Regions from separate parts of the Bradyrhizobium sp. UFLA06-24 genome, predicted to be linked through region 2. Evidence: predicted binding sites of a transcription regulator. Region 2 holds the regulator's gene; each other region holds the start of a gene.

Region 1 (2,258 bases), on a different contig from region 2:
CAACGCCTCAGTACAGCGTGCGGATCGGCCGGTCGGCGGCGCCGTAGGGCACCCAGCGGCAGGCAAAGGAGATGTAGCCACCCTCATACGCCTGCACCGCGAGGAATTTCGCCACCTTCCCGTAGCGCGCACAATGATCGACGGCGACCTGCCGCGCATCGACCTGCGTCGCCATCGAATAGGCGATGATGCCGCCGGTGTCGTTGCCCTTGATGGGCGGCACCGGAAGGATGTCGGCGCGCGCCGGTTGGCTCGCCATCATCCCCGAAACAACCAGGCTGGCAAGAAGGCCCGCGGCCGCAATGATTCGCATTCCCGTCACTCCGTTGATGGCCGGCAGTTTACGGTGCCGGCGCGGCGGTGAAAAGAACGGAAGGCCGCTCGGCTGCGACGTTGTGATCAACTCCTGGCCAAGTGTTGCCGCGCTGCACTTGACCTCTCCCGACCTTCGCGGCACCGTCCTACCCTCGCAAGACCAGCTGTCCGGATTGCCCATGCGCGCCCCCTTCCTGAAATCGCTCCGCTTTGCCGCCGTTCTCGGCCTCATGTTCGGAGCGCTGTCGCTCGGCGAGGCCAAGGCGGCCAATCCGCTGGAGCTGAACTTCTGGCTGAGCGGACCGCGCTATGACGGCGCCGTTGCCGATTGCGACAAGGCGCTGCCGACGATCGCCACCCAGTTCTGGGAAAAGGAAAGCTCGTTCTGGAATTCGCCGTTGAAGATCACGGGCTTCGCCGCCGTTCACGAAGTCGCGTTCCGGCCCTGGGCATCCGACAACATTCCGCGCCGCTACTGCACCGCTGACGCCATGCTCACCGACGGTAAGGTGCGGAAGGTGCATTTCTCCCTCGTCGAGGACGGCGGCTTTGCCGGCTATGGCAATGGCGTCGAATGGTGTGTGGTCGGGCTCGACCGCAACTGGGCCTACAACCCGTCCTGCCGCGCCGCCAAGCCCTAAGCCGAAGAATTTGATTCGAGGCCGATCCAGCAGCAGATCGCCGATCCGCTCAAATTTTGTTCTTGAAATGTTCTTGTTGGCTGCTAGGCTGATTGCACAGTCTAGTTGAGAGGCGTTGCCATGGTTCACTTTAGATTGCGTTCGTTCTCCCGTCTCGTGACTCTCCCCCTGGTTCTTGCCGCCGGGCTGATCGCGCTGGCTGGCGGCGCGAAGGCGCAGGACAAGCGACAGAACGCGCCCGGAGAATTTGATTTCTACGTCCTGTCGTTGTCATGGTCGCCGTCCTTCTGCGAAGAAGCCGCCGAACGCGGTCGCGGCGGCGGGCGCTCGAACATCCAGTGCGAGGGACGCCCCTATTCCTTCGTGGTGCACGGGCTGTGGCCGCAATATGAGAACGGCTTTCCGGAGTATTGCCAGCGGCCCTCGCCGCGGCTCAACCGCAGCATCGTTTCCTCGATGCTCGATTTGATGCCGGCGCCGGGCCTGATCTTCAATGAATGGGACAAGCACGGCACCTGCTCCGGGCTTACAGATCGCAACTATTTCGAGACCATCCGCAAGGCGCGCGCGGCGATCAAGATCCCGGCCGAATATCTCGACCTGTCGGAGACCAAAACCGTGGCGCCGGGTGAGGTGGAGGAAGCCTTCATCAGGGCTAATCCCGGCCTGAGCAACGCAGCCGTCTCGGTCACCTGCAACCGGACCCGGCTCTCCGAGGTCCGCATCTGCCTCAGCAAGGACCTGCAATTCCGCGCCTGCGAGGAGCTCGAACGTCGCTCCTGCCGCCGCGACCAGGTGACGATGCCGCCGATCAGGGGTGGTTAGCTCCTGCTTCGTCATTGCGAGCGCAGCGAAGCAATCCAGACCGCCTCTGCAGCAAGATTCTGGATTGCTTCGCTGCGCTCGCAATGACAAGGGGATGGGATCGCGCAAGACAACGTGGTCCCCGATCATGAACTACCGCCACGCCTTTCACGCCGGCAATTTCGCCGATGTCATCAAGCACATCGTGCTGGCCCGCATCCTCACTTATCTGCAGGACAAGCCGGCCGCCTTCCGCGTCATCGACACCCATGCAGGCGCCGGCCTCTATGATCTCGACAGCGACGAGGCGCGCCGCGGCGGGGAGTGGCTCACCGGGATCGCCCGGCTGATGCAGGCGCGGCTCTCGAACGAGAGCGTCGCGCTGACCAGGCCGTACATGGATATCGTCCGCGCCTTCAATCCCAAGGGCGAGCTCAAGGCCTATCCGGGCTCGCCGCTGATTGCGCGCGGCCTGATGCGGCCGCAGGACCGGCTGGT
Region 2 (2,258 bases):
CACCGGCGACGAGCTGGTGATGCCGGGCACCACCCCCGGTCATGGCCAGATCGTCTATTCCAACGGCTATGCCCTGCACGCGCTCGCCCGCAGCGAGGGCGCCGACACAATCGACCTTGGCGTCGCCGCCGATACGCTCGAAGCCACCACCGCGGGCATCCGCCGCGCGCGCCAGTCCGGCGCCGACATCCTGATCACGACCGGCGGCGCCTCGGTCGGCGACCACGATCTGGTGCAGCAGGCGCTCCAGGACGAAGGCACCTCGATGGCGTTCTGGAAGATCGCGATGCGGCCGGGAAAGCCGATGATGCACGGGCGGCTCGGGGCCATGCGCGTGATCGGCCTGCCTGGCAATCCCGTGTCATCCTACGTGTGCGGTTTCCTGTTCATGGTGCCGCTGATTCGCGCGCTCTCAGGCCATTCGCTGGTTCATCACTGCCGTGAACGCGCGGTGCTCGGGCGCGATGTCCGCGCCAACGACCAGCGCGAGGATTACCTCCGCGCGCGTCTCGAAGTACGCGACGATGGCACGCTCATCGCCGTTCCCGTCGATCATCAAGACTCCTCGCTGCTTGCGAATCTCGCTGCGGCACAGGCACTTCTCGTGCGCCCGCCGTTCGCGCCCAAGGCCGAAGCGGGAGCGCCTTGCGAGGTGCTGCGACTGCCTGTTTGAACACAGAGTTCGCAACCGTTCCGCGAACTTTGTCGCGTTCACGGTAAATTAAGCAGTTGCGGAACATGTATCGAACATATAGTGTCCGTTCATGATTTGTTTCGAGCATGTAACGGCTTGTCGCTGACTTCAGCGTCTCGGAATCGAACGACATCGTCAGGGGGATTTTGGTCGAGATGTTAACGCGCAAACAATACGAGCTCCTGCGGTTCATCAGCGAGCGGCTGAAGGAAAGCGGCGTGCCGCCCTCCTTCGACGAGATGAAGGACGCGCTCGATCTGCGTTCGAAGTCGGGCATCCACCGCCTGATCACCGCGCTCGAGGAGCGTGGCTTCATCCGCCGCCTGCCGAACCGCGCCCGCGCGATCGAAGTGATCAAGCTGCCCGAGCTCCAGGCCGCCGCCGGCAACCGCCGCGGCTTCACCCCGAGCGTGATCGAGGGCAATCTCGGCAAGGTGCGCACGACATCGAGCCCGCCCGCCGACGAGGGCGAGCGCCCCGTCGCAGTGCCGGTGATGGGCCGCATCGCGGCTGGTACGCCGATCGAGGCGCTGCAGACCCGCAGCCACACCATCAGCGTCCCGCCGGACATGCTCGGCGCAGGCGAGCACTACGCACTCGAAGTGCGCGGCGATTCGATGGTCGATGCCGGCATTCTCGACGGCGACATGGCGCTGATCCAACGCAACGAGAGTTGCGACACCGGCGATATCGTGGTCGCGCTGATCGACGACGAGGAAGCCACCCTGAAGCGCTTCCGCCGCCGCGGCGCCTCCATTGCGCTCGAGCCGGCGAATGCCGCCTATGAAGTCCGGATCCTCCCGCCCAACCGGGTGAAGATCCAGGGCAAGTTGATCGGGCTGTACCGGAAGTACTAAGCGCTCTCGCGCGAGCAAACGATGGAGCGGACGATTGTCCGCTCCGGCTGTATAGTCTTTCTGGTTTTGCACAGATTATCCGGCCATCTCTCCAGCGCTAAATCCTCGGCAGGCTGCAACGAAGCGAAGCCTTCATTGCTTCAAAGGCCTTGAGACCGAGGAGACCACCATGCGCAAGATCATCCTGAGCACCGTCACGACCGCGCTGATCGCCGCGTCAGCGCCGAATGCCTTCGCCGCGCAACCGCAGCATCACCTCCGCAAGGCGCAGCAAGCGACAAGCCAGCAATCCCGCAACGCCCTCAACTCCGTCCAGCAGTCGGCCTGGCCATATTCGGGCTGGTCGGCACCGGCCGGACATTGATGCTGCGGATATTGATGCAGAAGGTCCGCCGAATGCACCGGAGCAGGCTTTGTTCCTAGGCGTTCGGGAAAGATATTGTGATTATCGCCAGCGGACCCAAGCCGCAGATTTGCCTACAACCAAGCAGAGCCTCGCAGACTTACACTCTGATAGAGGCCTGTGCCTCCAGGACAGAGGCGCGGGTTGCTATCCTGATAGAGGAGCACCCGATGTGTGACTATAGCCTGCATGCCGTCGCAACGCGTCCCGCAGAAGTCGGCGAGACGATCGTCACGACAACATTCCGCGGCACCTCGACACGCGGCTTCGCCTCCGAAGCCGACATGTCCGTCGCGGTCTGCCT
Region 3 (2,258 bases), on a different contig from region 2:
CCGGCCATTTGCTTTGTGACGACGGTCACAGCAGGCCAGCCCTCGTCGACGTACTCCTGCGATCACAGGTGCAAGGGGAGCACGCTGCCCGTCGACGGCGGAATGGTCCGCCGCCCGATCTCATCAGGAGAGAACCATGCAGAACAGTGATCACGCACGTGAGGGAATGATCGAGCTGACAGATGCCGAGCTCGAGTCGATTGTCGGCGGGAACTGGCTGGGCGATGCCTTCCGCGCCATCGGCAACGCCATCGTCCATGCCGTCGAGTGGGTCGGCGGCGTCATCGCCGGCGGCTTGCGCGGCCCCGGCTGTTTTCCCGGCCCGTTCGGTCCGGGATCAGGACCGGGCCTGCCGCCGCTGTGATGTCGTTCTTTCTGGCATCGCCACGACAATTGGAGGCCGCCGCGTTGGCGGCCTCTTTGTTTGGCGAGCTGTTTTGCCGCGCGGCGGCACTGGCGCGGGCCACAGGGCCGATCACGCTGGCGGCTTGTGCTTCCGCCGCAGTCCGATGCGCGTGCCGGGAAGACGGAGTCCGAGCTCGATGGCGCGCGACCTGATCGACGCGATCGGCCGCTTCAGCTTCACGATCATCAAGGTCAGGCTCTTTCCGGTTTCACACATGGTGCGAAGCAGCCGGTCGTCGTCGTCCGACCAGCGTTCGTGGTGATAGGTGCGGGCAGCCATGTTCAGCGCCTCTGAGGCCAGTGAGGCAGGGCCAGCGCGTGGGGAATAAGAAGGGCCCGGTCCGGGGCTGTTGGCCGGGTCAGTTGAAGGGCGGCTTGTAACGCTGCCGCCTGGTGCAGAGATAGTTCGGGCGCCTCATGTTTCAATCGCTTTTACGGATTTGTAATCGCGCGCGCACCTGCACGCGCGTCCGCACCTGTTGCAATGATGACGGCGATATCGCGAACGCTGGTCGACGCTAAGGCACGTCGCTCCGATGCGGCCGGCCGATGGAGTGCGGCTTGTTCAGAAAATAATCGCGGTTGCCCGTTGCGGCTTCGGCGTACTGGTCGATGGCAACGATGATGGCCTGGACGTGCGCATAGCACCATCCTTCACGCGTCGCCTTGAGCCGGACATCGTGGAGCGCCGCGAGGAAGGGCGAAAGTTCAGGCTCGTCGCTAAAATACCTGAGAGGCTCCTTCACCGATTCCGTCCTCCGAACACCCTGCCCTTGCGAGGCGGCTCCGCGCCGTTCAGCGCGTCTCGCTGCGCACAGAGGGTCTCGATCCTGGCGTGCATCCGCGACAGCAACGCTTCGGCCGAAGCCGTCCCGATCCCCGCCCGCTGCAGCGTCAGGATGTCCTTCCGTTTCCGCCCTAGCTGGCCCCGCATGGTCTCGATCTCGCGCCTGAGCTGGTTCAGGTCCGGCATGTTCCGCCTCGTCCTGTGAAGATGACCACATGAGAACAAAAACGGAACGAAGAGTCGAGTCCGACGTTGGTCGGAAAAGCAGATTTGTCAGGAAAGGAGAGGTCATGGCTGACAACACGCAGAAGGATCCGAAGGACTGGGTGTCCGGCGATGATCCGATGACCGGCGCGCAGGAATCCTATCTCACCACCCTCGCCGAGCAGGCCCACAAGCCTGTTCCCAACGACGAGCTGAAGCACAAGCTGACGAAAGCCGAGGCTTCCGAACTGATCAACAAGATGAAGCACGAGGCCGGTCTGGAACGCACGCCCCGCCGCAGAGTTGGCCGTGCATGACGACAGAATCCCTCGAGCACCAGGCCCACCGGGCCGAAGCCCTCGCCGCACAAACCGCCGACGAGGAGGTCAAGCAAAACCTCCTCGCGGCGGCGCGCGAGTATCGACGCCGGCTCAAGTCGGAGCCGTTCGAGCCGAAGGCGGAATGGGATCTGCCGAAAGAGATTTCCTGACCCGCCGCGCCGCAGGGCAAAGCGGAGGTATCGCGAGGAAGCCGACATGAGAGACGACCGCACCGGAAACGAGCCCGCGCCGCTGGTGCTGTTCGGCGTCGCCATCATTCCGGTGTTCGCGGTGCTCGCGTGGTTCGCCTTCAGCTAATGATCGTCGCCGCGCTGCCGTTTATCGCCACATCGTGGGCGCGCTCTTCAGCGCATCGATCCCCGCTTCCCTGATATTGTCAGGCGTAGCATCGCGACCCGCCGCCGCGAGGATCTGCGCCGCGACGTGCGCGCGCGTCCCGGTCTGATACTGATCGATCTGTTCGCAGACCTCGTCCAAAATGCTGCGCAGCAAGGCTCTGGTATCGGCATCAAACATGAGAA

The links. Region 2 encodes LexA, which represses DNA repair genes until DNA is damaged. Its sites were predicted from a motif close to TGTTCNNNNTGTGTTCNG; they were not measured.
Region 1: a site for LexA is predicted at 1,014-1,031, ahead of IF809_RS11110 (ribonuclease T2 family protein). Genes of this name have one in related genera too.
Region 3: a site for LexA is predicted at 1,410-1,427, ahead of IF809_RS32745 (DUF3072 domain-containing protein). Genes of this name have one in related genera too.

What each region holds. Positions count from the first base shown of each region.
Region 1 is NZ_JADFUE010000010.1:54,967-57,224, reverse strand. Features, by position in the region: gene IF809_RS11120 (hypothetical protein) at 8-313, opposite strand; gene IF809_RS11115 (hypothetical protein) at 495-956, shown strand; gene IF809_RS11110 (ribonuclease T2 family protein) at 1,077-1,781, shown strand; gene IF809_RS11105 (23S rRNA (adenine(2030)-N(6))-methyltransferase RlmJ) at 1,909-2,258, shown strand, end outside.
Region 2 is NZ_JADFUE010000031.1:20,212-22,469, reverse strand. Features, by position in the region: gene IF809_RS23415 (molybdopterin molybdotransferase MoeA) at 1-673, shown strand, start outside; gene lexA (transcriptional repressor LexA) at 850-1,551, shown strand; gene IF809_RS23405 (hypothetical protein) at 1,721-1,915, shown strand; gene IF809_RS23400 (hypothetical protein) at 2,125-2,258, shown strand, end outside.
Region 3 is NZ_JADFUE010000070.1:6,121-8,378, reverse strand. Features, by position in the region: gene IF809_RS32765 (hypothetical protein) at 137-364, shown strand; gene IF809_RS32760 (hypothetical protein) at 476-685, opposite strand; gene IF809_RS32755 (globin family protein) at 924-1,151, opposite strand; gene IF809_RS32750 (hypothetical protein) at 1,148-1,378, opposite strand; gene IF809_RS32745 (DUF3072 domain-containing protein) at 1,483-1,713, shown strand; gene IF809_RS32740 (hypothetical protein) at 1,710-1,886, shown strand; gene IF809_RS32735 (hypothetical protein) at 2,056-2,253, opposite strand.